Regions from separate parts of the Kitasatospora sp. cg17-2 genome, predicted to be linked through region 2. Evidence: riboswitches for the same ligand, from Rfam matches in the RefSeq annotation. Region 2 holds a riboswitch; each other region holds the start of a gene.
The links. Region 2 has a riboswitch for cyclic di-AMP ahead of ACW14Y_RS33190 (transglycosylase family protein). Riboswitches for the same ligand answer to the same signal wherever they lie in the genome.

Region 1 (6,846 bases), 4.6 Mb from region 2:
TGAACCGCTCCGAGGCCTGCTCGGCCTCGTCGTAGAGCTGCTCCACCTGGGCCTTGACGTCCTTGCGGTTGGCCGGGGCGTCGGGCGCGCCGGGAGCCGCCTGCGCGGTGCCGCCGGTCGCCACGCCCAGCACGGTGGTGGCCGCCGCGGTGAGCACCAGCGCCCGGGCGAGCGTGTGGACACCTGACAGCGGGGAACGGCGGTGCGCGGTCATCCGACGTCGGCTCCGATCCTGGGCCGGGACCCGCCGCCGCACCGGACCGTGCGGCTGTCGAAGCGGGCGTCCGGTGGCAGACGTTAGCGAGTCGGGGCAACCGTTTCCAAACCCCTCCGAACCCGAATATTCAGTCACCGATCGGACATCAGACCGGTTCGCCCGCCGGAGTTCCCGGTGACCGGGGGAAAGCCGCAGGCCCGGCCTCCCCTCGGGGGAGACCGGGCCTGCGAGGAGCCTGCCGACCCTGGGGTCAGAGGCGCACGATGGTGTTGACCGGCATGTTGGACGCCGACTCGTAGCGGACCGACGCGCCCGGCTTCGGGGCGTGGATGACCTGGCCGCCGCCGACGTAGATGCCGACGTGGTGGCGGTCGCCGTAGAAGATCACCAGGTCGCCGGGCTGGGCCTGGGAGATGTCCGAGCCGATCCGGGTACCGGCGTTGGCCTGCTCCTGCGAGGTGCGCGGCAGCGACACACCCGCCTGGGCGTACGCCCAGCCGGTGAGGCCGGAGCAGTCGAAGGAGTTCGGGCCGGTGGCGCCGTAGACGTACGGGGCGCCGAGCTTGCTCTCGGCGGCGGCGATCGCGGCGGCGGCGCGCGAGCCGTTGGCGGCGGGAGCGGCCGGCTTGGCCGCGGCGGCGGGAGCGGAGGCCGCCGGCGCCGACGCGGGCGCGCTCAGGTCGCTGCGGTTGGTGTCCCGGGTGGCGCGCTCGGCGTCCGCCTTCGCCTTGGCGGCCTTGGCGGCCTCGGCCTTCGCGGCGTCCGCCTTCGCCTTGGCCTCGGCGGCGGCCTTCTCCTCGGCCGCGCGGAGCGCCTGGCGCTCCTGCTCGGTGAGCGTGTTGAGCAGCTGCTGGGCCTTCGCCAGCTTGCCCTGGACCTCGTCCTTCGAGGTCTTCAGCTGCTGGGTGGTGGCCTCCAGCTCGCCGAGCTTGGTCTGGGTCTCGGTGCGGTCCTGGTCGAGCCTGCGCTGCTGCTCCTGGAGCTCCTTCAGCGCGCCGGACTGGGTGGAACCGGCCTGGTTCAGGGCGTCGGCCTGGCTGAGGAAGTTGTCCGGGCTGGAGGACAGCATCAGCTGGACGGTCTGCGATATGCCGCCGGTGCGGTACTGCTCACCGGCGATCTCGGAGAGGCCGCCCTGGGCCTCCGTCACCACGGACTGCTGGCGGGCCACCTTGTCCTGCAGCTCGGCGACCTGCTTCTGCAGCTCCTGCTGCTTGGCCTGGGCGCCGTTGTACTTCTCGGTCGCGACCTCGGCCTGCTCGTTGAGCTGGTCGACCTGCTCCTTGACCTGGTCCTTGGTCGGCGCGGGGTCGGCGTGGGCGCCGGACTGCGCGGAGAGGGCGACGGCAGCGGCGGCCAGACCGGTCATGATCGAGACCCGGGTGCGGCCGGCGGGCTTGGGACGACGATGGGACGCCACGAAGGCGGACTCCTTCTTCCTCATCCGCCTACCGGGTGAGCTGACGGGTTCGGGCGGAAGCGTGCCCTACGACGCCTCACCGTCCGCGCGAGCGGCCGACCTGGCGCCGATTCACCCCGGAGGAACGTGGTTCCCCGGCTCCGCTCCACAGCTGACCCCCGACTGCTGGGTCTGGTTCGGACGGGCACCTGAGGCCCCGCCCGGCTGCTTCGCGAACTCGGCGGCGAACCCCACCGCCACCCAGGCTGGGTGATCGACTGTGCGAGGTTCGAAGCACGACCCTAGTAACAGATCCGTGATCCGTTCAAATCCTTGTCAGAAAAAAGCCAGAAGAATACCCAAGTTCCTTTGTGAATATGACCGAGTGTGATCACATCCCCACATCAGGCTGATCATTTCCACCTGGACGGCCCAACGCCCGACCCAAACCCCAACGCCACCCCCGATCGGGGGTGGCGCTGATCACAGGGGCCGAAAACCGCCCCCGGGGGTGTCGTGGCGGGCCGTCAGACCCGGCGGATCGTGTTGATCGGCATGGCGTCGGCCTTCATCACCTTCACCACGTCACCGGTGTGCGGCGCGTGGACCACCATGCCGTTGCCGATGTACATACCGACGTGGCTGCGGTCGGGGCGGTAGATGATCAGGTCGCCCGGCTGGGCCTCGGCCAGCGAGGAGACCTTGCTGCCGTAGTTGCCCTGCGCCTGCGAGGTCCGCGGCAGCGAGACGCCGGCCTTCCCGTACGCCCAGACCATCAGGCCGGAGCAGTCGAAGGTGCTCGGACCCGTGGCACCCCAGACGTACGGAGAGCCCTGCTTGCCCATCGCGTTGGAGACCGCGGCCCCGGCCATGCCGCTGGCCTGCGGCAGGCTGCCCGGATCGGTGCGCTCGCTGCCGCGCGAGGCACGGTCGGACTGCTGCTGCGCCGCCTTCACGGCCGCGCGGTCGGCGGCGCTGAGCGAGTTCAGCAGGTCCTGGGCGTCCTTGAGCTTCTTGGCGACCTCGGCCTTGGACTGGTTCAGGTCCTTGGTCGTGGTGTCCAGCGAGGCCAGCACGGCGGCCGCCTCGACCTTCTGCTGGTCGAGCCGGCGCTGCTGGTCCTGCAGACCCTTGAGCGCCTCGGCCTGGCTGGAGCTGGCCTGCTGCACGCTGGAGGCCTTGTCCAGGTAGCCGGACGGGTCGGAGGTGAGCATCAGCTGGACGGACGGGTCGATGCCGCCGGTGCGGTACTGCTCGCCCGCCACCTCGGCCAGCCCCGCCTGAAGCTGGGTCATCTGCTCCTGGCCGCGGGCGACCTGGTCCTGGAGCTGGTCCGCCTGCTTGCGCAGCTGGTCGGCCCGCTCCTTGGCGCCGTTGAACCGCTCGGTGGCCTGCTCGGCCTCCTCGTTCAGCTGGTCGATCTGCGCCTTGACGTCGTCCTTCTTCGGGGACGGGCTCGGCGCTGCGTGGGCGGCGACCTGGGCGGAGAGAGCGACCGCGGTCGCAGCGGCCGCGGTGAGCACGGAGACCCGCGCGCGGCTCGGCTGCTTGGGACGGCGGTGGGAGGCCAAAAGGACCGGCTCCTTCTTCCAATGGCCTCACCCGATGGGGTGAGAATCCGGAAAATAGGTTTGACGCCAGACCCTAGTGAAGATCCACGTTTCGCGCCACTCCCACGATTGCCTGAACCTGCCGCCCGCACCCGGACTTCACGAAACCCGCACATGACCGCAATCCCGGCGCTGACCAGCCGTCATGACCGTCGGTGCGCGGCGTCCGGGAGCTACGGTCGGGCCAGCCGGTTCAGCAGCAGCACCGAGGCGACGGGGCGCGCGCCAGCCTTCCGCACGCCGTCCGCCACCTCCTTGTCCGCCGAGACCACCACCACCGGGCGGCCCTGCGGCTCCGCCCGGACCAGTCGGCGGATCAGCTCGTCCGCCGTCTCACCGGTCCGGCTGAACCGCACCCGCACCCCGCGCGGCGGCGCCATGATCACCGGCACGTCGAGGTCCTGGCCGTCGAACACACAGGTGACCTCCGCCTGGGTGCGCTGCGCCAGCATCGCCAGTCCGCCCAGCAGCCGGATCCGCTGCTGCTCCAGCGGCAGCGTCGGGTAGCCCGTCTTGGTGACGTTGTAGCCGTCCACCACCAGATGGACCTGCGGGATCGCCAGCAGCTGGTCCAGCAGCGCCGGGTCGTCCTCGGCCAGCCCGCGCCGGGCCACGTCGTGCGGCGAGGCCGCGCCCGGCACCACCGCCTCCACCAGGTCCGCCGGACGGATCTGGGAGACCGGCAGCGCCAGCTCCCGCTGGAGGCCCTGGGCCGACTGCAGCACGGTGTCCAGCAGCAGCCGCAGCCGCATGTCCTCGACCCCGCGCCCCTCGCGGGCGGAGCGCCGGCCCTGCTCGGCGGAGTTCTCCAGCTCCGTGACCCGGTGCCGAAGCCGCCGCGCCTCCGTCTCCGCGGCGCCGCGCTCGGCCGCCGCCTGCGCCCTGACCGCCTCCAGCTCGGCGGCGACCTTCCGGGTCTCCGCCTGCGCCCGACGGGTGTCGCTCTCCAGCGAACGCAGCCGCCGGCGCAGCGACTCGGCCTCCTTGCGGACGTCCTCCGACTCGGCCCGCTGCCGCTCCAGGTCGGACCGGGCCGTGGTCCGCAGCTCGGCCAGCTCGGCCTGGAGCTTCTCGACCAGCCGGGTCGCCTCGGCGACCGCGCCCTCGGTACCGGCCCGCTCGGCCTCCTCGCCGGCCTCGGCCACCAGCCGGCTCCACCCGGCGGAGCGCACCAGGTAGGCGGCCGCGGCCACGTCCATCGGGTCGGCGGCGCCCGGCACGGTGCCCGCCTCCAGGGCTCTGACCAGGTCCGGCTGCCCCAGCCGCAGCCGCTCCGCTATCCGCACCCGGAAGGCCGGCTCCGCCTCCAGCGCCGCGGCCAGCGCGGTCGCCGCGTACTTGGCCCGGCGGGCGGGGGTGAACTTGGCGTACTGGCGCAGCGACTGGGGCAGTTCGCCGAGCGGCAGACCGCCGAGCGCGTCGGAGGCCAGGCCGACCACCCGTCGGCGCACGCCCTCGGGGAGCGGCCGGTCCAGCGCCTCGGCCGACGCCCCGTCGGCCTCCGGCCCGGCTGCTCCGCCGTCCGCTGCCGCCGGCTCCTCACCGGCGCCGGACTCCTCACCCGCGGGCGCCTCCGCCGGGGCCTCGGTGCCGGAGGGGGCGGCCACGGCCGCGTCCGGCGCCTGCGCGTCCACAGCGGGCTGCCGCCCCTGCGGCCCGGCGGGCTCCTTCGCTGCGTCCACCACGTCCTCGGCTCCGATCCTGGTCCAGCGGGGTACGGCCCTCGGCCGCCACCCCCGTCACACTCCGCGTGTTCTCTCTGTATTGTCCCGTGCGGCGGGCGGCCACGCCGCTCACCGCCCACCGCACGGACCGGGCGGTCAGCCCTGCTCGGGAGCCTCGGCGGCCTCGGCCGCCTCCTCCGCGCCGGGACGGGCGACCAGCTCGACCTGGTCCACGGCGTTGCACCAGCGGCAGCGCACCGACTCCACGGTCTCGCTGAGCACCTGGGTCTCCTCGACCTTGGACTCGCCGGCCAGGTCGAAGTGGAGGAACTCGGTCACCCGGGCGGTCCGGGTCACGTCGAAGCGGGTCAGGTTTCCGCAGAGCGTGCAGCGCCAGCGCGTCTCGGCAGTCAGGGCGGGGACGGTCATCGGGGGTCCTCTCGGGTGGTCCCTGAACGGGCTCGGGCGCTCCCCCCGGAGCCCCGGCGTCGGCGGCGGGAGGCGGGAATGCCCGCCCCAAGCCTATTGCCTGGGGCAACCTTCCCGGCCACCGGCCGAGCACTCCCGGGCGGTAGCCCACCTGCCGTAACCGCGCGGTGCCCGCCCGGCACCGGGGGGATGCTGGAGCCCATGGCGATCCCGGTCCCCCACCCCGGCGCGCACCGCGGCCGACCGGCCGCCGCCGCTCCGGCCGTCTGCTACGCGCTGATCGCGCTGAACACCGCGGTCTTCCTGCTCGGACCGGCCGCGGGGCTCAACCCGCTCTACGGCCGGGACCAGGCCCGGGTCTGCGCCGAACAGCGCTACGAGCAGCGCTGGGGGGCCGTCCCCGCCGAACTCCTGACCGGTCACCCGCTGACCTCGGACCAACTGGCCGAGGCCCCCGAGCCGGTACCCGGCTGCCCGGCCTCGGCCACCCCCGGCAAGCACCCGGCGCTGTCCGTGCTCAGCGCGCTCTTCCTGCACGCCGGCTGGCTGCACCTGCTCGGCAACCTGCTCTTCCTCCACGTCTTCGGCCCGGCCGTGGAGCACCGGCTCGGCCGCCCCCGGTTCCTCCTCTTCTATCTGGCGGCCGGCGCGCTGACCACCTACGGCTTCGCGCTGGCCGAGGCGCACTCGGCGGACTCGACCCGGGTGCTGATCGGCGCCTCGGGGGCGATCTCCGCCGTGCTCGGCGCCTACCTGCGCTTCCACCCGCACGCGCGGGTCACCACGCTCGTCCCGCTGCTGCTCTTCCTGCCGCTGCGGTTCCCGGCCTGGCTGGTGCTGGGCCTCTGGTTCGCGCTCCAGTGGTGGTCGGTGCACTCGGCCGGACCGGGGGTGGCGTACCTGGTGCACGTGATCGGCTTCGGGGCGGGCTTCCTCTACGCCTGCACCCTGGCCGAGCGCCGACCCCGCCGACCCCGCCGCACCCGCCCCCGCGACGGTGCGACCGACGCCCGCTACCCTGGCGGCACCTCACAAAGGAGTACGCCACCGTGATCACCGCCATCGTCCTGATCAAGACCAGCGTCGACCGCATCCCGGAGATCGCCGAGGCGATCGCCGCCATCGAGGGCGTCAGCGAGGTCTACTCGGTGACCGGCGGCTACGACCTGGTCGCGATGGTGCGGGTGCGCCGGCACGACGACCTCGCCGAGGTGATCCCCGGCCGGCTGAACAAGGTCCCGGGCGTGGCGCACACCGAGACCCAGATCGCCTTCCGCACCTACTCCCAGCACGACCTGGAGGCCGCCTTCGCGATCGGCCTGGAGGAGTAGCCCGGCGGAGGCCCGACCGAGCGGAGGCCCGACCGAGCCGAGGCGCGGCCGAGCCCGACGGGGCCTCAGCCCTCCCGGCGGGTGTCCGCGACGCAGCGGCCGCCCTCGTTCCGGTAGCTCCACGCCGCGCCGTCCGTGACCAGCTCGCGGACGGCGGTCAGGAACCGGTCCACGTGCTCGTCCGGAGTACCGGCGC
Region 2 (6,846 bases):
GGAAGGGCGGCGAATTCGACGCAGTTCCCCTGAGAGTTGCTGTGCAGGCTCTTCTGCCAGACCACGCCTTCGAGGTCCGCAGCGGCCATCCCGTTGTACGTGTCGTACGTGTCGTGCGAGTCGTGCATAGAAATCTCCCGAAGAGCTCCGGAGTGGGTCGTCCAGCTCGGCGCCCCGGCCCCGGCCGTACGACCGGGCCGGCCCCGTACCGGCCCGGCACAACGCCTCACTTGACGCGATGATAGCTCCAGTGCACGTGCATCAGCACGGGACATTGCAGGTGCACGGCCTTTTCGACACCGAACCGGAACTCTTCACGAAGAGCCCCCCCGGCGGCATATAAGCGGACATAGTCGAGCGAATCGACAAGTAGCCGCTAACCGCCCGTAGGCGACCCCCCGCTGAATGTTGATCTTCCGACGCCGGGAGTCGCACCTCAGTGACGCTCCGTCAGGCCGGTCGTATGCTGTGAGACATCTCACGCGCCACTCGTGCAACGAAAGCCCCGTTCCGTCGCATCTACGCGGGTACCGGGACAACTGCCGCCCGGAGGCCGGTTATGTCCGGTTTTCGCAGCGGTGGTCCCACCCGGTACGGCAGCCGAATGCGGGCCGGGCGGGCCGATGTCCTACGATCTCCGCCATGAGCACCGCAGCCATCCCGGGCGCGCCACTGCCCGTCCGTACTCCAGGCTCCCGTGCGCGGGGGCGCCACCGCCGTCCCGAGCGCCCCGAGATCCCGGCCGGTTCCCCGGCCCTGCTGCTCGCCGTCCCCGCGGCCGCCGGACCGGAATCCCGGTCCGTGGTCGAGGAGCTGCTGTCGATCGTCCGCAGCGAGCAGAACGGCGTGCTGACCGCCGCCGGCTACCTGCCGACCGGCGGGGCCGACGACCGGCACACCGGCGGGACCACGGCCGAGCGCACCGTCGCCGAACTCCTGACCGAAGCGGCCGAGGCCGGCCTGCCGACGCCCGTCGTGGTACCGCTGGTGCCCGGCCCGCACGGCTTCCTCCCCGAACTGCACGCCCTCGCCGCCGAGTACGGCGCCCAGGTCACCGACACCCTGGGCCCGCACCCGCTGCTCGCCGAGGCCGTCCACGTCCGCCTCTCCGAGGCCGGTCTGGCCCGCGCCGACCGCGCCCGCCTGTTCGCCATCGCGACCGCCGCCGACGGCGTGGTGCTCACCACCGTCGGTGGGCAGCCCGCGGCCGACGCGGCCGGCATCACCGGCATGCTGCTGGCCGCCCGGCTCGCCGTCCCGGTCGTCGCCGCCGCGCTGGACATCCCCGGCTCGGTGGCCGAGGCCGTCGCCCACCTCAAGGAGATGGGTGCCCAGAACCCGGCCCTGGCCCCGCTGGTGATCGGCCCCGAGGCGGACGCCGAGCTGCTCGCCGCGGCCGCCGAGGAGTCCGGCTGCCCGTCGGCCGCGCCGCTGGGCGCGTACCAGGCGGTGGGTCAGCTGGTCGCCTCCACCTACCTGGCCGCGCTGCCGGCCGTCGCCCCCGACCTCGGGGCCGACGAGGCCGAGGACGCCGACGAGACCGGCCCCCGCGGCAACGGACGGCACGCCGCCCAGTAGCGGACACCGCGTGGGCGGGCCCGGAACGGAGCTGCCGTTCCGGGCCCGTCGCGCTTCCGCCGGAGGCACCCGGCGCCGCCGCGGCACCGTCACCGCCCCACCCGGACGGTGGGCGCGGCCGCATCCTTCAGCCGGAGCTCCGGCACCTGCACCGGCCGGGACTGGCCCGCCAGGGTCGGCACCGACGCGGCGACCGCGTTCCACTGCGGCCGGTCGGTGCCCTGCTCGCCCGCCCGGCGGACCTGCAGCACCTCGGTCGTTCCGGCCCGGCGCAGCAGGATGTTCTTGGGCGCCCCGGCCTCCGGGTCGAGCCAGAGCTCGTTGCCGCCGAACTCGCAGTCCAGCACCAGCACGTCGTCCGGTTTGCCGTCGGGCCCGGCCCGGAACGCGATCCCGGCCCTGCGGTAGCCGGTGAACCGGCTGCGGCTGAAGGTGACCGACTCCCCGGCGAGTTCGTGCCGGGCGGTGGAGACCGCGAAGTCGCTGCGCCCGGCGGCGTCGATCAGCAGCCCGTCGAAGTTGCTGCCCCGGTCCCGGCCGAGCGCGTGCAGCGCCACTCCCCCGCCGGCGTTCCCGTACAGCACGCTCGCGGTGTAGTCGAAGTCGTTGAGGTAGGCGCCGTGCTCGATGCCCCAGCCGCCGTTGTGGTAGGCGGCGAACTCGGTGACCACGTGGTGCCGCTGGGCGTTGAGCCAGACGAAGATGCCGTCCTGCAGGTTGTTGTGGGCCAGGCAGCGCTGGAAGGTCCAGACGCCCTCGCTGTTCTCCGGCCACTCGAAGCCCGAGGCGCCGGTGGCGCCCTGCACCCCGACGGCGACGCAGTCCACGGCCTTGCCGCCGGTGCCCGCGCCGAGGTTGAAGCCGGTCAGCCGGTAGGCCCGGGGGTTGGGTTCGAGCAGGGTGCGGGAGGCGACGCAGGACTCGTAGACGATGTCGTCGGAGGGCTGCTGGGGGGTGCGGGTGTCCAGCGGGCCGTCCCACCAGTAGGCGTCCTCCCAGGTCTCGTGGCTGACGCAGCTGCGGAAGGTGATGCCGTGGCTGGCGTGCGGCACGAACGCATGGCTGCCCGCGTCGCGGACGACCACGCCCTCGACCACGGTGCCCCGGGTGGCGTCGCCGAGCCGGTGGAAGTGCAGTCCGTACCGGCCGAGCACCGGCGCGGTGACGGGCGCGGTGCCGTCCGGGCCCCGCCAGGTCTCCTTGGTGTCGGCGCGCGGTCCGACCCAGCGCAGCGCGGTGTGCCGGACGTCGGCCCGGCGGGTGCTGGTGAGGTGGACGTGGGCGCGGCCCTTGGCGCTGCCCTCGACCCGGACGCTGCGGGTGAGGTTGAGCAGTTCGGCACCGACCGTGACGCCCCCTCCGGCGGCGACCCTGGGGTGCGGGTACTTGAGCGGGGTGGTCAGGGTGACGGTGGTTCCGCTGACGGACCGGACGGTGACGAGGTCGTAGGCGGCGGCGAAGCCGTCCTGGTCGGGCGGGCCGGTCGGGGTGACGGCCAGTTCGTCGCCGGGGAGCCAGCCGGCGGGCGGGGCCGCCAGGTTGACGACGGTGTCGCCGGCCCTGAGCTCTCGCTCGGCGCGGACCCAGGCGGTCTTGGCGGCGCCGTCCAGCCGCAGGTAGCCGGCGCCGGTGACCCAGAGGCCCACATCGGTGTCGACCACTTTCATGCCGTCACCCTGGAAGCGCTTCTCGTCGACGGTGGGGAAGCGGAGGGTGTGGACCCGGTCGCCGTCGGGGGCGAGGGCGAGGGCGCCGCGGATCTCGACGTTGCCCGCGGCGGCGAGGGTGAGGGTGCGGTCGGCGGCGAAGGTGAGACTGCCGCCCGGCTCGACCAGCAGGGAGCCGACCTCGGCGTCGGTGTCGAGCAGGACCTTGTCGGTGATCCGGACGGCGCTGCGCGGTCCGGGCGGGCTGCCGCCCCAGCCGGCCCGGTCGGACCAGCGGCGGCCGCCCTGGTCGACGGTGGGCGCGGGGGCGGGCTGCTCGGGGGGCCCGGTGCCCGGGGCGGCGGTGCCCGGCGGGGCGGCGCCGTGGCCGCCGTCCTGGCCCATCGGGGCGCCCTCCCCGGGCGGGCCGGAGCCGACGACGGCGGCCGGGGTGACCAGCCGGGTCTCGCCGCTCAGCGAACGGCGCAGGACCTCCTCGCCGCTGATCGCCGCGAAGGCGGTGCCGACGGCCAGCCAGCGCAGTAATGCGCGGCGGGTTACGGGAGTTCGGGGTGGTTCGGGCGGGATGTCCGCTCTGCGATGTTTTGCCCTGCGGTGCGCCCCGCGCGGCCTGGTGGCCGGACGGGCGGCGTCCGGGTCCTCGTCGATGCCCATCGGTGCGTAGCCCTCCCCCCGGGCGGCTGCGTCTGCGCCGGCATGGTGCCGACGCTCTGAAGCATAGGCAGTTGTGTTGGCCATGACGGGCGTTGCCGGAAATCGGTCATTTCTGATCATGAAGGACAGCGGTTCAGCACGTCTTTCGTAAACTGTGACGGTCATCACACATGTTTGCGGTTTGAAGCCGCCTCTGCTTAACGTGCTCCCCGTTCGTGGCCACACGGACCCAGCCCGTCCGCGACGCCGAGTCCTGCCGTCGGGCGTGCTGGCAGCGCAATACATCACGGCAGGAGCGGGGGAACCACAGGTAGTTCGCCCAGGACCGGTCCTCGGACCGGACCCGGGCTAGGGGTGAAGCCGCGTCCACAGCGCGGCCGGGCAACTCCGGCCCGAATCCGACAGCTCACCTCGCAGGCGTGGGAGAGGACCACGTCTTCATGCTGCCCACCAACGGCACCCGTCTGTCCGGCCGTACCCGTCGCGCGATCGCCGCCCTCGGCGTCGCGGGCATCGGCCTCACCGTCCCCTGCCTCACCGCCGGCACCGCCTCGGCCGCCTCCGTCGCCACCTGGGACAAGGTCGCCCAGTGCGAGAGCACCGGCAACTGGAGCATCAACACCGGCAACGGCTTCTACGGCGGCCTCCAGTTCACCAACTCCACCTGGGCCGAGTTCGGCGGCACCTCCTTCGCCGCCCGGGCCGACCTCGCCACCAAGGACCAGCAGATAGCGATCGCCGAGAAGGTGCTCGCCGTGCAGGGCCCCGGCGCCTGGCCGGTCTGCTCGGTCCAGGCCGGTCTGACCAAGGGCGGCACCCCCGCCGCCGTGGACACCTCCGCGACCACCGCGCCGGCCGCCAAGACCCCGGCCCCGGCTCCGGCCCCCGCCACCAAGCCCGCCGCCAAGCCGGCCGAGAAGCCGGCCGCCAAGCCCGAGAACCCGGCCCCGGCCGCCTCCGACGCCGCCCAGCAGCGCACCGGCGCCCAGGACTGGCAGAAGTGGCACCGCCAGGCGGGCCAGGAGGCCTCCGCCGACTACACCGTGGTCGCCGGCGACTGGCTCTCCTCCATCGCCGACAAGAACAACGTCCAGGGCGGCTGGGAGCGGCTGTACGAGCTCAACCGCTCCACCCTGTCCGAGGGCCCGCACAGCATCTACCCGGGCCAGCACCTGACCCTCGGCGACCGCGCCGGGGCGAAGGCTCCGGCCGCCGACAGGTCCGGCCAGGGCTTCGACTGGTTCAACCGCGCCAAGGACGCCCAGAACGGCTCCGGGACGGCCGCCGAGCCCGCCGCCGACACCACCGCGAAGGCCGAGACCCCGGCCCCCGCCCCGGCCGCCACGGGCAGCATGGCCGCCGCCGTCTCCTTCGCCCAGTCGAAGGTCGGCCAGGCCTACGTCTACGGCGGCACCGGCAACGGCGGCTGGGACTGCTCCGGCCTGACCCAGGCCGCGCTGCGGGCCGCGGGCGTCTCCGTCCCGCGCGTCGCCGCCGACCAGGCCGCCGCGTCCACGCACGTCTCGCTGGACTCGCTCAAGGCGGGCGACCTGCTGTTCTGGTCCAACAACGGCCAGGACTCCGGCGTCTACCACGTCGCGCTCTACATCGGCGACGGCAAGTACGTCGAGGCCGCCAACCCGAGCTCGGGCGTCCGGCTCCAGACCGTCGCCAACTGGGCGCCGGACTTCGCCGGCCGGGTCTGATCCGGTAGTACCTCGGCCCCCGGGAGAGTCGTCGCTCCTCGCCCGGGGGCCGAGGCCTGCCCCGGTGCGGCCCCGCCGCGATCACCGTTCCGGACAACCATGGTCAAAGGCCCGCCCCGGCGGGCATGCTGCTGCTCTGCACCCGAGGAGGAGTCACCATGGCCCAGGTCACCGTCTCGCTCGACGCCAATCTCGCCATCGACGCGATGATGCTGTCCGGCACCAGGAACCCGCAGGACGCCGTCGAACTGATCCTCCGCGACTTCCTGGAGCGGGGCCGGCGCACCGGGGCCCGCACCGGTGACGCCGCCGACGGCCACCGGGTCACCCCGGACCGGCCCACCGCCCAGGAGGGCTGAGCGGAACGCCGAGGGGCCCCGGGAGCGGATCGCTCCCGGGGCCCTCGTGGTGTCTCCTCAGCGCGCGCGGCCGCCGGTCGAGCCGCGCATCACCAGCTCCGGCTGGAACATGAACTCCCCGCGCTGGACGGCGTTCCCGCCGACCTCCTCCAGCAGGGCGTCCACCGCCGCGGTGGCCATCGCCTCCACCGGCTGGCGCACGGTGGTCAGCGGCGGCTCGGTGAAAGCTATCAGCGGCGAGTCGTCGAAGCCGACCACCGAGACGTCCTGCGGCACCGCCAGGCCCCGCTGACGGACCGCCCGGATCGCGCCCAGCGCCATCATGTCGCTGCCGCAGACGATCGCCGTGCAGCCCTTGTCCAGCAGCGCCCCGGCCGCCGCGTGCCCGCCCTCCACACTGAACAGCGTGTGCCGGACGAGCTCCTCGGCCTCCTCCCGGGTGTGCCCGAGCACCTCCCGCAGGGCCGCCGTGAAGCCCTCGATCTTGCGCAGCACCGGCACGTACCGCCGCTGCCCGACGGCCAGCCCGATCCGCTCGTGGCCGAGTTCGGCCAGGTGCTGGACGGCCATCCACATCGCGGCCCGGTCGTCCGGCGAGATGAACGGCGCGTCGATCTTCTCGCTGTAGCCGTTGATCAGCACGAACGGCACCCCGCGCCCGGCCAGCCGGGCGTAGCGGTCGTGGTCGGCGGTGCTGTCGGCGTGCAGGCCGGAGACGAAGACGATGCCCGCCACGCCCCGGTCGACCAGCATCTCGACCAGTTCGTCCTCGGTGGAACCGCCCGGGGTCTGGGTGCAGAGCACCGGCGTGTAGCCGTGCCGGCTCAGCGCCTGCTCGATCACCTGGGCCAGCGCCGGGAAGATCGGGTTGCTCAGTTCCGG
Region 3 (6,846 bases), 230 kb from region 2:
GCGCGGGCGAGAGCTTGGCGAGCAGGCCGAGGTCCGCGTCCGCCGGCAGGCCCGGGTTGTTGGTCATGCCGCTGTCGATGCTGCCCGGCGCGACGCACACCGCCCGCAGTCCCTGCTTGGCGTACTCGGCGGCGATCGCGTGGGTGAAGGACTGGATGCCGCCCTTGGTCGCGGCGTAGGCGGCCATGTAGGGGTGGGCGAAGGCGGCGGAGGTGGAGCTGAAGTTCACCACCACACCCCTGCCGCCGGCGAGCAGCGCGGGCAGCGCCTCCCGGGTCATCAGGAAGGTGCCGGTCAGGTTGACCGCCACGATCCGGTTCCAGAAGTCCAGGCTCGTCTCGTGGGTGTGGGCGGAGCGCAGGATGCCGGCCGCGTTGACCAGGACGTCCAGACCGCCGAGCCCGTCGACCGCCCCGGCCACCACGGCCCGTACGGCGGCCTCGTCCGACACGTCCAGCACCGCCGTGGTGAGGCGGTCGGCGGTGCCGTCGGCGGTGGCGCGGTCCAGGGTGGACCTCAGGCCGTCCTCGCTGACGTCGACGGCGACGACCCGGCCGCCCTCGGCGAGGATCCGGTGCACGGTGGCCCGGCCGATGCCCGAGCCGCCGCCGGTGATCAGGACGTTCCGTCCCTCGAAGCGCTCCATGGTGGTTCTCCGTTCCGTTCGTGGTCTCTCGACCTCGATGACACGGTACGCCTGAATGGCACGTCGTGCCAAAAAGTCTCGACACGCCAAAAGGGCTCGACATGCCAAAAGGGCTCGGCGTGCCCAACCGACGTGAGATGTCACCGATCCCTTCGTCCGCGTACGCTGAGCCCGTGACCGGACGTCCGACCCTGAACCAGCGCCGCCGCGAGAGCACCCGGCTGGAGATCGCCCAGGCCGCGGCCGAGCTGTTCGCCGCCCGCGGGGCCGAGGCGACCACCGCCGAGGAGATCGCCACCGCCTCCGGCATCTCGCTGCGCACCTTCTACCGCTACTTCTCGGAGAAGGAGGACGCCGTCGCCCCGCTGCTCGCGGCCGGCGGCGAACGCTGGGTGCGGCTGTTCACGGAGAGCGCCGCCGACCTGCCGGTCCGCGAGGCGCTGGAGCGTTCGGCGGCGGAGTCCCTGAGCCCGTCCGACGCGCCCGCCGCCGAGGCCCTGCGCTGGACCCGCGACCTGCTGCGCGACCCCCGGCTGGCCACCGTCTGGCAGCGGGTGCACGCCGATTCCGAGGAGCGGCTGCGGGCCGCGATCACCGACCGCTGCCCGCCCGGGACCGATGTGCTGGAGATCCGGCTCGCCGCGGCCGCCGCCACCGCCGCGATCCGGGTCGCGCTGGAGCAGTGGGCCCGCTCCGGCGCCCCGGCCACCGGCCCCGGTTCGCCGCGCGAACTCGGTGCCCGCTGCATGCGCGAACTCACCGCCGGCCTCGACCTGTGGACCCGCGTCAACTGACGCCGCCTCCGTCACCCCCCGCCGCGGCGGCCGCGACAGGTGCGGCCAGCGGCTCGAAGCACACCCCCACGGCGCGCTTCTCCTCCTCAAGACCGATGGCGTCACCGCTGGTCGGCGGGGGCGGCGGGCACTCCGGAGCGGCTACGCTGGGTGGTCGCGCCTCGGCGACGGAGCCCCGCGGTGGACGGGGGAACCGGGGCGGCCCTCCCGGGTGTCCTTCCCCCGGGGGCGGGGGAGTACGAGGCGTGGGAGCAAACACGACATGGGTCTGACGAGCCACAAGGTGCTGGCACTGACCGTTCTGGTCGCCGTCGCGGCGATGGTCGGGACGGTCTGGCTGTGGCCGAGACTGTCGAAGCGGAACTGGAAGGCCGTCCTCGGCCGGATCGGCGCCCTGCTCGTCACCCAGCTGGCCGTGCTCGCCGCGCTCGGGCTGGTCGCCAACAACTACTTCGCGTTCTACAGCAGCTGGGACGACCTGCTGGGCACCGGCGACAGCGGGCCGGTGGTCATCCACAACAAGGTGGACGCCTCCGGCCGGCTGCGCGTCGAGACCATCGGCCACGCCGAGGTCCAGGGCGGCGGGGCGCTCGGCCGCGACCGCGACAAGTCCGGCGAGATCCGCGAGGTCCGCATCGACGGCGCCACCACCCGGCTCTCCACCGAGGGGTACGTCTACCTGCCGCCGCAGTACTTCCAGCCCGAGTACGAGCAGAAGCAGTTCCCGGTCCTGGTCGTCAGCACCGGCTTCCCCGGCATCGCCAAGAACCTCGTCACCCGCCTCAACTACCCGGGCGCGGCGCTGAAGCTGCTCCAGGAGGGGCGGATGCAGCCGACCGTGCTGGTGCTGGTGACCCCCTCGCCGGCGCTGCCCCGGGACACCGAGTGCGAGGACATCCCGGGTGCCGCGCAGTCCGAGACCTACTTCACCAAGGACGTGCCCTCGGCGGTCCAGGCGACCTACCGGGTCTCGGCCGACCCGCGGGCCTGGGCGTTCATGGGCAACTCCACCGGCGGCTACTGCGCCCTCAAGCTGGCGATGCGTCACCCCGAGGTGTTCCCGACGGCGGTCTCGCTCTCCGGCTACTACCGGGCGGCCGACGACCCGAGCACCGGGGACCTCTTCGGCGGCAGCGAACGGCGCCGCGACGAGGCCGACCTGATGTGGCGTCTCAAGAACCTGCCGCAGCCCGCGGTCTCCGTGCTGCTGGCCGGCACCCGGGAGGGCGACGGCGACTACCGGCGCGAGACCGAGGCGTTCGTGGCCGCCGCGCACGGCCCGATGAAGGTCTCCTACAGCATGCTGGAGACCGGAGGCCACAACTTCGAGACCTGGAGCAAGCTGCTCCCGTCCTCACTGGAGTGGATCTCCCAGCGCCTGACCGTCCCGGCCGCGAGCCCGTCGGCCTGACCGTGCGGGCCGTCGGCCGGTCGGCCCGACCGCACGGACAGGTGTCCGCGGGGTCGGGCGCTCAGGCCACCTGCTCCAGGGTGCCGGTGTGCAGCTCGCCGACCCGGCCGCCCTCGCCCTCGTACGTCCAGAACGCGCGGACCGTCATCCGGGCCAGGTCCATGACGTGGCTCACGGTGATGCCGCTCACCTCGGTCCAGCTGACGAAGTAGAGCTGCGGGCCGACCTCGGCGACGTGCAGGGAGACGTCCTCCCACTGGCCCGCCGACTCGCCGAGGCCCTCCCAGCGCAGCCGCTTGCCGTCGGCCGAGTACGCGTTGCGGAACGCCGCGCCGTTGTCGACCCGGAACAGGAAGGTACGGCCGGCGAAGGCGGGCGGGGACGCGGTCATGGCGGGGCGGGTCTCCTCGTCTCTGGACGTGCTGTCGTGGTGCTCGCTGCGACCCGGACGGTTCCGGGCGCGGATGGATCTCCAACCTATCCGACCACCCCGCCTCCGTGGCGCACTTTCCCCGCCGGACCCGCCACCGCGGCCAGCCCGGCCACCGCGGCCACCTGGAACCGCCGCCCCGGGGGCCGGGGCGGCGGTGTGAGCTGCGCGACAACCACCCCCGGAAGGTTGTCCGTGCGCGGACGGCCTGCCTAGCCTGCAGAGGCTTCCGCCACAGCGGAGCCCCGCCGTCGGGACGCCGAGTCCCGTCCACCCGCCGGCCGGCAATCGAGCACCACAGCGGACGGGAGCGGGGGACCCAGGTCAGTGCCCGGCCGCGCGCTCAACGCGTGCGAGTCGTGGCTAGGGGTGAAGCCGCTCTCCGGACGGCCGGGCAACCTCGCGCCCGAACCCGACAGCTCACCTCGCAGGCGTCGCAGAGGACCACTGCCATGCAGAAGCCTGCCCCGCGCTCCGCGCCCCGCCATGCCCGCCCCTCCCGGCGCGGCCGCACCGCCGCCCTCGCCGCCACCGGGGCGCTCGCCGTCACCGGCGCCGGCCTGCTCGGCGTCCCCGCCGTGACCGGCGCCCAGGCCGCCACCCTGCCGACCGTCACCCAGGACAAGCTCACCCCGGCCACCATGGTCGCGGGCAAGGCGTCCGCCGCCTCGCTGACCCTGCACTCCTCGTCCTGCTTCACCGCGAAGACCGTCGGCGTCGGCCTGCGCGACGCGGCCGGGAAGAACCTCGACTTCCCTGGGAACAGGAGCAACGTCCAGGTGTGCCCGGCGGGCCTGTCGATCACCACCGGTACCCGCACTCTGGCGGCCGGCACCTACACCCAGTTCGGCTTCTGGCAGGACAGCACCGGCGGCTGGCACAACCTGCCCTCCCGGCAGCTGGTCGTCTCCGGCACCACCACCCCGACGCCGACGCCGACGCCGACCCCCACCCCGACGCCCACCACCCCCGCCACGGGTGCCCCGGTCGCGGGCAAGAAGCTGACCTGGTCCGACGACTTCGACAGCCTCGCCCTGGGCTCCCGCTGGACGGCCGACCGGAGCAGCTCCTACCACTACGGCGACCACAACCCGAACGACAACAAGCTCGACTGGCTGAACAAGAACAACGTCGCCGTCTCCGGCGGCGTCGCCACCTTCACCGCCCGGCCGAGCGCGCACACGCTGGAGAACGGCAAGCAGGCCTGGGACACCGGGCTGCTCACCACCGAGTACTCCAGCGAGGGCTTCAAGGTGAAGGTCGGGGACTACATCGAGACCCGGGTCAAGCTCCCGGCCGGCACCGGAGCCTGGCCGGCGCTGTGGACGTGGAACAGCACCAGCGGCACCCACGGGGAGATCGACTCCTTCGAGTACCACAGCGACAACCCGAACCTGCTGGAGCTGACCAACCACATCAACCCGGGCCACCTGTACGTCACCGACGCCAAGGCGATCGCCCACGACCAGTGGGTCACCGTCGGCACCCACTACGGGGCCACCTCGGTCGACTGGTACATCAACGGCGCCAAGGTCTTCTCCGACGGCAAGGGCGTCGGGGCCGGCTGGACGGCGTACCCGATCCTCAACCTGTCCCTGAGCGCGGGGAACTACCACCCCGCGCCCTCGGGCACCACGCCGATCACCTTCGCGGCGGACTACGTCCGGGTCTACCGCTAGCAGCGGGCCACCGGTCCGGGGCCGACGGTCAGACGATCGGCCTCGGACCGGTGGACTCCACGACCTCGATCGTGAACGGCTGCCGGTTGTTGCTCTCGATCCGGTCGTCGTCGCCGCGCACCGCGACGTAGCCGCCGGCCAGCGTGCCGAGGGGGACCTCGGGGGAGAGCCGGAGCGGGATCAGCGCCGTCGCGCTGCGGAACTTCGGCAGACCGGCCGGGAAGGTGCAGCGCACCCGGTGGCCGTTCTGGAACTCGTAGCAGTTCTCCGGGAAGAACGGCGGCTCGGCCGTGACACCCTCGGGCAGGGTGATCACGACGGTGAACGGCGAGGCGGTCCGGTCCGGGCCGAGGTTGCCGACGAAGGCGTGCAGGACGGTGGTGCCCCCGGGCGCGGCCGGGTCCGGGTCGATCCGGACGACGTAGAGGTCGGAGTTCGAGGGCAGGGCCGCCACCGCCGGGTCGGCGGTCGTGCCCGGGGCCGCGGCGCCCGGGTCACCGGCCCCCGGCGCCGGGGCGCTCGCCCCGGGCGCGGACGCCTTGTCGTCCGGCGGACAGACCGCCCCCGCCTGTCCGGCGGCCAGCACCGCCACCACGCACCCCGTCACCAACGACCTGCCGAGAAGCCTCCGAACGGAACCGCTGCGGGTCATCGCCGCTCACCCAACCCTTCGTGTCCAGCGCCCCGCGCCGTCGCGGGTCGCGTCCGGACCAGCGTCGCCGACGGGTCTCCGGGGCCGGGGCGACCCGCCCTCGGACGGCCCGAAGGGTGGCTCGAACGGGTGAACGCCCGGGCGTGTCGCCCGCACTGAACGTGCGTCAGGGGGCCAGGACCTGGCCCAGCCGGGCCGCGATCCCGTGCATCACCGGCACCAGCGAGGCCGTGCCGGCCTGCTCCTCCAGCGCCCTGATCCGGGCCTCCGGGCCGGAGACGGACAGCGCCGTCGGGGTCGGCGCGCCGGGGACGGCGAGGGCGATGCAGCGCACCCCGATCTCCTGCTCCTGGTCGTCGACCACATAGCCGCGCTCGCGCGCCTCGGCGAGCTGGGCCATCAGCTCCCGCGGGTCGGTGACGGTGTGCGGGGTGTGCGCGGGCAGCGGGTTGGGGCCGAGGACGGCGCGCGCCTCCTCCTCGGGCAGCTGCGCCAGCAGGGCCTTGCCGACGCCGGTGCAGTGCGGCTGCACCCGGCGGCCGACCTCGGTGAACATCCGCATCGAGCGCCGCGACTGCACCTGCCCGACGTAGACCACCTCGCCGCCCTCCAGCACCGCCAGGTTGGCGGTCTCGCCGGTGGCCTCCATGAGTTCGGCCAGGTAGGGGCGGGCCCAGTTGCCGAGCAGACGCCCGGCGGTCTCGCCGAGCCGGATCAGCCGGGGGCCGAGGGTGTAGCGGCGGGCGGTGTCCTGGCGGACATAGCCCTGCTGCGCGAGGGTACGAACCAGGCGATGGATGGTCGGCATCGGCAGTCCGGAGGAGGTGGAGAGCTCGCTGAGCGTCGCCACGCCGCCGGAGTCGGCGAGGGCCTCCAGCAACTGGAAGGCCCGTTCGACGGACTGCACCCCGCCGCCGGTGCGCTCCTGCCCCGTCGGGGCGGGCGCCTTCGGGGCACCGCCCTCGCCGCTCGCGGTGCTCCCGCTGCTTGCGGTGCTCTCACTGCTCTCGGAGGTCGGGGCCACCGGCGTTCCCTTCGCGGTCGGAGGAGGAGTACAGTCCCAGCGATCATCTCAACAAACCGTTGAAATTCTGTATCGCGGAAACTAGTCTCCACCTTACAGAATCAAGCCCTCCACTTAGGAGTGTCCTGCTCATGGCTGCAGATCAGGGACCCGGAGCTTCCCCCACCGCTCCGGTCGTCACGGTCGCGGGTCCGCGCGTCCACCGGGCCG
Region 4 (6,846 bases), 3.1 Mb from region 2:
CGGCCGCCTGGTGTGCGTGGGTCCCCGCCGGGTCCGGTACCCTTCTCCGTACGACGTGCCGCCCCCGCGGTGGCGGGTCGTGTCGGCGCGGGGCTATAGCTCAGACGGTTAGAGCGCTTCCCTGATAAGGAAGAGGCCACAGGTTCAAGTCCTGTTAGCCCCACACCAGTCCGAAGGGCCCGGAGCAGCACGCTCCGGGCCCTTCGGCGTTCCCGCGCCGCTTCCGTCGGCTCTGCGCCGGTCGGGCTCAGCGGGGCCAGTCGCGCAGCCCGGCGGTCATGACGGTGATCATCCGCTCCTGGGTCTCCCCGAGGTCCTCGGCGAGCTGGAAGGCGCCGGCGGTCGACAGCGCGGCGAAGCCGTGGGCCAGCGAGCGGAAGGTGCGGGCCGCGTGGATCGCCTCGGAGCCCTCCAGCCCGTACCCGCGCAGCACCGCGACGATCACCCCGACCAGCCGGGCGGCCGCGGCCGTCAGGTCCTCGTCCGGCCGCGGCGCCTGCGGCAGCGCGGCGTACCGGTACGGGCGCTCGGTGGCGTACGCGTGGTAGGCCCGCAGGACGGCGGCGACCGCCTCGTCCCCGCTCCGGCCGAGCGCGGCCCCGGCGAGCCGGTCGGCCAGCTCCTCGGTGACCCGGACGGCGATCAGCCGGCGCAGTTCGGCCAGTCCGCCGCTGACGTGCTTGTAGAGCGACGGGGTGGCGACCTTGGCGCGGGCGGCGACGGCGGCCAGGGTGAGGGACTCGGGGCCCTGCTCGTCGACGATGGCGAGGGCGTGGTCGACGACCTGCTCGGGGGTGAGTCCGACTCGGGGCATCGTGGGTCTCCTGGTGGGCGTGGTGGGTCGGCGGGCGTGGTGGGTCGGCGGACGGGGGCAGCGGCGGGCGGGGACGGCGCGGACGGCGTCAGGCCAGCTCGGCGAGGAAGCCCAGCAGGGCCCCGGCGGTGGCCTCCGGGTGGTCGGCCATCGGGTAGTGCCCGGCGCCCTCCACCATCACCTTGCGCGCCCCGAGCGCGGCGGCCTGCCGGTCGGCGACCAGCTCCGGGTCGCCGAAGTCGGGGTCCTTGGAACCCATCACCACCAGCGCCGGGCAGCGCACGGCCGAGGTCCAGCCGACGGGCGAGGAGTCGCCGTGCACATAGCCGCGGGTGGCGGCCCGCCGGCCCGGGGTGCGCAGCGCGGAGACCAGTCCGGCCACGTACTCCTCGTGGTCGGCGGGCTTGGGGCCGGGGAAGGCGGCCTTGCGCAGGTAGAGCCCCCAGAACGCGGGCGAGCGCACCAGCAGCGCGCCCATCGCCCGGACCATCGCCCGCTGCAGGGCGGTCGGCGGCACGTTCTCGACGAAGGCGTCGATCAGGACGATCCCGGCGACCCGCCCGGGGGCGTCCGCGGCGGCTCTGACCACGCTGGCGCCGGTGTAGGAGTTGCCCGCCAGCACGGCCCGGTCGATGCCCAGGTGGTCCAGCAGGGCGAGCACGTCGCCGGCGATCGCGGCGGGGGAGTAGTCCTCCCAGAGGATCGAGGACTCGCCGAAGCCGCGCAGGTCCATGGTGATCACCCGGCGGCCGGCGGCGGTCAGCAGCGGGCGCAGGTGCCGGTACGCGGCCCGGCTGTCGAGCATCCCGGGGAGCAGGACGACGGGGGCGCCGTCGCCGTGCCCGGTGTCGTCGAAGGCGATCCGGCCACCGGGAAGGTCGAGGTAGCGGGTGGCGGGGGCGATGGTGCCGTTCATGGGAGCCTCCTCGGGGCGGGTCGTCGGCGAGCGCCGATAGCCATAAAGCTAAGGCTAATAGCCTTAGCCGTCAAGCCCTCCCGAGCGGCGGTCCGCGCCCGGGCCGGTCAGACTCCCTCCACCTTGAACGGGTCGTGCTCGGTCAGCAGCTTGTCCAGCCGGGCCTGGTCGACCCTGGTGACGAGATCGGTGGTCTCCTGCCGGTCCCGGACCACCTTGGCCAGGGTGAACGCGGAGGTGACCGTCCAGAGCAGGCCGACGGCGAGGAAGGCCCTGGTCCACGGCTCGACCGGGAGGAAGGCGATCCCGAAGCCGAGGGCGGCGCCGGAGAGGGCGAAGGACAGGACGGCCTGGATGTAGTAGGCGGCCGTGGTGCGTGACTGCATCGGTGCGCTCATGGCGCCCAGAATGGCCGCGCGCTCCCGGCTGCACATGAGTAGTCGTACTCAGATGGGACCCCGTTCGTTGACGTCCTCTCACGTTCGGTAGTGTCAGGTGTCATCAAACGTCACAAATCGCCCATCGGGCCGCGTAGCGTCCGATCCGTGTCCGGTCGTCACCAACGGATGGCTTGGAATCGGGGGACTCTCGGATTAACGTTTGATAACGCAGCGCGGTCCGCAACGCCGTACCCAGACGGCACCGTGCGCCGTCGCCTAATCCCGCCGGCCGGCCTCCGGGCAGGCCATGGGAGCCGGGGAACCATGTTCCTTGGGGTGAATCGGCAGGGTCAGGGCACCGCCCGGGCTCAGCCGTAGGAGACCTTCCTGCTCCGAACCCGTCAGCTAACCCGGTAGGCGCGAAGGAAGGAAAGGAGCGCGCCTCCGTGGCGTCGACGCACACCCAGGCACACCCGTCCGGGTCCTCCACCGGCACCCAGCTGCTCGACCATCCCGGCCCGTTCGCTGGCCACGGCCCCTTCGGCGGCCCTGCCGACGAGAGCGCCCCGCCGGTCGCCGACACCAGTCGGCACCGGATGCCCCGTCAGACCCGCGGCACCGCGCCGCTGCTCGGCGTCACCGCCGTCGCCGCCACCCTGGGCGCGACCGGCTTCGCCTCCGCCACCCCGGCCGCCGCGCCCGCCGTGGAGAGCCCCGACGAGACCCCGGTCGCGCTCTCCGCCGACCCCGGCCTCGCGCTCGCCGCCCGGATCCAGCAGCAGGCCGACAGCCAGCGCACCGCGGCCGAGGAGACGGCCCGGGTCCAGGCCGCCCAGGAGGCCGAGGCCAAGCGCGCCGCCCAGGTCGCCCAGCAGGAGCAGGCCAGGCGCACCGCCGAGGAGGCCGAGAAGGCCAAGCTCGCGGCCATCAAGCTGCCCGTGCGCGACTACCGGCTCTCCGCCCACTACGGCCAGAGCGCGCGCTACTGGGCGCACCTGCACACCGGCCTCGACTTCGCCGCCGACCAGGGCGAACCCGTCTACGCGGTCGGCCAGGGCACCATCACCTCGGCCGGCTGGGCCGGCGCCTACGGCTACCGGATCGTCGAGACCCTGCCCGACGGCACCGAGATCTGGTACTGCCACCTCTCCTCGATCATCAAGGGCTCCGGCAAGGTCCTCCCCGGCCAGCAGATCGGCAAGGTCGGCGCGACCGGCAACGTCACCGGCGCCCACCTGCACGTCGAGGTCCGCCCCGGCGGCGGCGCCCCGGTCGACCCGGAGACCTGGTTCGAGCAGCGCGGCGTCACCCCCTGACCCCGCCTCCCCCCGAACAGGACGAGGGGCCCCGGCCGCACCGGCCGGGGCCCCTCGCCGTCCTCCGCGCCTACTCCGGCGCCGGTTCCTCCCCGGCCCCGGTCGGCCACTCGCCGTCCGCCGGCCAGTCCCCGTCCGCGGGCTCCTCGCCGTCCGCCGGCCAGTCCCCGTCCGCCGACTCCTCCGCCCAGGCCGCGTCCAGCCCGGCCAGATAGGCCTCGATCTCCGCCGGCCCCGGCTCCGGCGCCAGCTCCGGGAACTCCGCCACCAGCAGCTCCGGCAGCCCCGGCACCGTCCAGGTGCCGGCCAGCTCCAGCGCCGCCAGCGCCGCCGCCTCCTCGAACGCCCCGAAGTCCCCGGCCAGCTCCTCCGGCATCGGCCGGCCGAGCGCCGTCAGCTCGGCCAGGTTCCGGTAGCTGCGCCGCATCAGCCCCTGCTCCAGCAGCCGCCGCGCGCCGTCCGTCGCCATCCCGACCGCCAGCGTCCGGCCGCCGGCCTCCCAGCCGCCGTCGTCCACCGGGTCCAGCGTGCCGTCCGTCTCCAGCGCCGTGAACGCCGCCGTCCGCTCCTCCTCCGGCAGCTCCCGGAACCCCTCCAGCCAGGCCCGCACCGCCGCCCCGTCCGCGGTGTCCACCCCGGCCGCGCGCAGCAGCAGTGTGTACAGCCGGGGCCAGGTCACCAGGTCCGCCCGGCGCAGCAGTCCGGCCGCCACCTCGCCCTGCCACTCGGCCTCCGCGTGCAGCCGCTCCTGCCGCTTGGCGTTCAGCCGCTTCGCCGCCCGCCGGTGGTCGATCAGCAGCCGCACCGCCGCGCCGTACGCGAGCGGGTCCTGCCCCGGCTCCGGCTGGACGTACAGGTACAGCCGCTCGTACAGCAGGTGCTCCACCGCGGCGGAGGTGAGTTCGGGCCAGCCGTCGTGCATCCTGCCCTCGCCCAGCTCCAACAACGCCAGCACCGCTCGCAGCGGGCCCTCGGCGACCGGCTCGCGGCCCTCCGCCTCCGCCCAAACGAGCAGCTCGGCGGCCTTGGTGCGCGGGGCGAGCCGCAGGTCTTCGTCTTCCATAACCACGAACCGTAACCGCTGGTCGCGGGTAGGGTCGGGAGCCATGGTCCCCGTTCGACTCACCGGCCCCCGGCTTGCCGTTCGCGAGTTCCACCACACCCCCGAGGACGTGGCCGCGCTGCACGCCGTGTTCGGCGACCCGGAGGCCACCCGCTACCTCCCGTTCGCCCCGCGCGACCTGGAGACCTGCGACGACCAGGTCGCCCAGTTCGTCGAGGAGGCCGAGAAGGAGCACCGGGAGGTCTACCGGCTCGCCGTCACCCGCCGCGCCGACGCCGAGGACCCGGCCCGCGCCGTCCCGATCGGCAACGCCGCGCTCGGCCTCGTCCCGTACCGCGCCGCCACCATCGGCTACGCGCTGCGCCGCGACGTCTGGGGCTCCGGCTACGCGGGCGAGCTGGTCGCCCTGCTGCGCGACTTCGCCTTCGGCCCGCTCGGCGTGCACCGGCTGGAGGCCCGGGTGGACGTCGACAACACCGCCTCGATCCGGGTGCTGGAGCGGGCCGGTTTCCGGCTGGAGGGCCGGGTCCGGCACGACTACCGGGGCCCGGACGGCTGGCGCGACGCCCGGCAGTACGCCCTGCTCGCCGACGACCCGCCGACCGGGGACGCGGTGCAGGGGGGACCGCTGCAGGGGGGATAGCCCCACCCCCGGTTCGCCGGGGAACCGGATGTCCGGCGGGCGCGCGTTTTGACAGGCTTCAGGGGTCGGCGGGAGACGCCCGACGAGCCCGAACCGCGACCGACCCGAGGGACCGTGACCCGGCCATGAGCACCCACACCATGCAGCGCAGCGAGTACGAGGCGTACGACGGCCAGACCGGGTACGCCAAGGACGACGCCGGAGACCACCGCCCCGGCGCCGCGCACCGCACCGAGGAGCCGCCGTACGCCTGGCGGGCGCCGTTCAGCTCCTACTTCTACCGGGAGGTCGGCTACACGCTGACCGGTCTGCCGGTGGCGATCCTGGGCTTCGTCACCGCCGTCGCGCTGTTCGCCCTGGGCGTCGGCACCTTCGTGACGGTGCTGGGTCTGCCGATCCTGGCCGGTCTGACCACCGCGGCCCGGGGCTTCGGGCGGCTGGAGCGGGCCCGGGTCCGCGGCCTGCTGGCCCTGGACGTCCCCGGTCCGGCCCCGGTGCGGCCCCGGCCCGGCTTCTGGGGTGCCGTCACCGCCCGGCTGGCGGACGCGGCCGGCTGGAAGGCCGTGCTGTACCAGGTGGTGATGTTCCCGTGGGCGATCCTCAGCATGACGCTGTCGCTGGTCTTCCTCTGCGTCGGCTGGACGCTCGCGCTCTACCCCGCCTACCACTGGGTGTTCGCGCGCTGGACGGACTGGCCCGGCTACCGGCTCTTCGACTTCACCAACGGCTCGGGCCGCCACGTCTACTACATCGAGTCGCCGCTGCAGATCGCGGGCGTCTGTCTGGTCGGCCTGCTGTTCGTCTTCGTCACCCCGCAGCTGGTGCGCGGTCTGACCAACGTCAGCCGCCTCGCCGCCCGGGGCCTGCTCGGCCGCTGAACCGCCGGGCCGCTCGCACCGCCCGTCCCCGCCTCCCCCGGTTCTTCCCCGTCTCCTCCCCGTCCCGTTCCGTCCCCGGCCGGCCGATCCTTCGGCCGGCCGTCTGCGGATGCGGCCCCCGGCGGGCCGTGTTCGGATGGCCGCGATGGCCGACCGAACCTCCCCCGCCCCGGCCGCCGCCCTGGTGACCTCCCGTCCGCTGGACGAGTACTGCGGCCTCTTCGGCCTCACCCGGGCCGCGCTCGCCGACCTCCGGGGCCCGCTGCTCGACTGCCCCGGCGGCGCCGCCGCCCTGGCCGCCGAGGCCCGTCCGCTCGGCTGCCGGGTCATCGCCACCGACCCGGTGTACGCCCGGCCCGCCGACGAGATCGCCGCCCGTGCGCTGGCCGCCCGGGCGGCCATGGCCGCCGCGATGGACGCCAGCCCCGAGCTCTACCCGCCCCGCCGTCACCGCCCGCCCGAGCGCTACCTGCGCAGCTGGGACCGGGCCCGCCGGCTCTTCGCGGCCGACCGCGCGGCCCACCCGGGGCAGTACGTCGCCGCCGCGCTGCCCCGGCTCCCGTTCGCGGACGGCACCTTCGCCCTCACCCTCAGCGGCTACCTGGTCTTCGCCTATCCCGCGCTCTTCGGGCCCGAGCGGCAGCTGGCCGCGCTGACCGAGCTGGTCCGGGTCACCGCGCCCGCCGGCGAGGTCCGGGTCCATCCGCTGTTCGACGGCACGGGCCGCCGGGCCGGCGACCTCGACACCGTCCGGCACCTGCTCGGCGAGCGCCGGATCGCCAGCGAGGTCCGGATCCTCCCGCCGGTCACCGAGGGCGCCCGCCCCCGCCGGATGC

Region 1: another riboswitch for cyclic di-AMP. It lies ahead of ACW14Y_RS13510 (C40 family peptidase); the one in region 2 lies ahead of ACW14Y_RS33190 (transglycosylase family protein).
Region 3: another riboswitch for cyclic di-AMP. It lies ahead of ACW14Y_RS32215 (glycoside hydrolase family 16 protein); the one in region 2 lies ahead of ACW14Y_RS33190 (transglycosylase family protein).
Region 4: another riboswitch for cyclic di-AMP. It lies ahead of ACW14Y_RS19955 (M23 family metallopeptidase); the one in region 2 lies ahead of ACW14Y_RS33190 (transglycosylase family protein).

The regions. Positions count from the first base shown of each region.
Region 1 covers NZ_CM132923.1:3,308,817-3,315,662, forward strand. The annotation lists gene ACW14Y_RS13505 (C40 family peptidase) at 1-214, opposite strand, end outside; gene ACW14Y_RS13510 (C40 family peptidase) at 468-1,637, opposite strand; cyclic di-AMP (ydaO/yuaA leader) riboswitch at 1,648-1,804, opposite strand; gene ACW14Y_RS13515 (C40 family peptidase) at 2,144-3,187, opposite strand; gene ACW14Y_RS13520 (NYN domain-containing protein) at 3,400-4,701, opposite strand; gene ACW14Y_RS13525 (hypothetical protein) at 5,047-5,319, opposite strand; gene ACW14Y_RS13530 (rhomboid family intramembrane serine protease) at 5,521-6,372, shown strand; gene ACW14Y_RS13535 (Lrp/AsnC ligand binding domain-containing protein) at 6,369-6,650, shown strand; gene ACW14Y_RS13540 (aminotransferase class V-fold PLP-dependent enzyme) at 6,716-6,846, opposite strand, start outside.
Region 2 covers NZ_CM132923.1:7,873,424-7,880,269, reverse strand. The annotation lists gene ACW14Y_RS33205 (DUF397 domain-containing protein) at 1-128, opposite strand, end outside; gene ACW14Y_RS33200 (hypothetical protein) at 643-1,578, shown strand; gene ACW14Y_RS33195 (hypothetical protein) at 1,668-3,899, opposite strand; cyclic di-AMP (ydaO/yuaA leader) riboswitch at 4,165-4,332, shown strand; gene ACW14Y_RS33190 (transglycosylase family protein) at 4,319-5,605, shown strand; gene ACW14Y_RS33185 (hypothetical protein) at 5,764-5,964, shown strand; gene ACW14Y_RS33180 (LacI family DNA-binding transcriptional regulator) at 6,022-6,846, opposite strand, start outside.
Region 3 covers NZ_CM132923.1:7,647,036-7,653,881, forward strand. The annotation lists gene ACW14Y_RS32195 (SDR family NAD(P)-dependent oxidoreductase) at 1-646, opposite strand, end outside; gene ACW14Y_RS32200 (TetR/AcrR family transcriptional regulator) at 820-1,440, shown strand; gene ACW14Y_RS32205 (alpha/beta hydrolase) at 1,703-2,851, shown strand; gene ACW14Y_RS32210 (MoaF-related domain-containing protein) at 2,913-3,242, opposite strand; cyclic di-AMP (ydaO/yuaA leader) riboswitch at 3,565-3,730, shown strand; gene ACW14Y_RS32215 (glycoside hydrolase family 16 protein) at 3,734-4,960, shown strand; gene ACW14Y_RS32220 (hypothetical protein) at 4,989-5,612, opposite strand; gene ACW14Y_RS32225 (IclR family transcriptional regulator) at 5,779-6,519, opposite strand; gene aceB (malate synthase A) at 6,768-6,846, shown strand, end outside.
Region 4 covers NZ_CM132923.1:4,732,745-4,739,590, reverse strand. The annotation lists tRNA gene ACW14Y_RS19975 (tRNA-Ile) at 90-163, shown strand; gene ACW14Y_RS19970 (TetR/AcrR family transcriptional regulator) at 248-814, opposite strand; gene ACW14Y_RS19965 (alpha/beta fold hydrolase) at 903-1,730, opposite strand; gene ACW14Y_RS19960 (YiaA/YiaB family inner membrane protein) at 1,838-2,128, opposite strand; cyclic di-AMP (ydaO/yuaA leader) riboswitch at 2,374-2,544, shown strand; gene ACW14Y_RS19955 (M23 family metallopeptidase) at 2,557-3,426, shown strand; gene ACW14Y_RS19950 (hypothetical protein) at 3,497-4,489, opposite strand; gene ACW14Y_RS19945 (GNAT family N-acetyltransferase) at 4,533-5,132, shown strand; gene ACW14Y_RS19940 (sensor domain-containing protein) at 5,258-6,010, shown strand; gene ACW14Y_RS19935 (hypothetical protein) at 6,156-6,846, shown strand, end outside.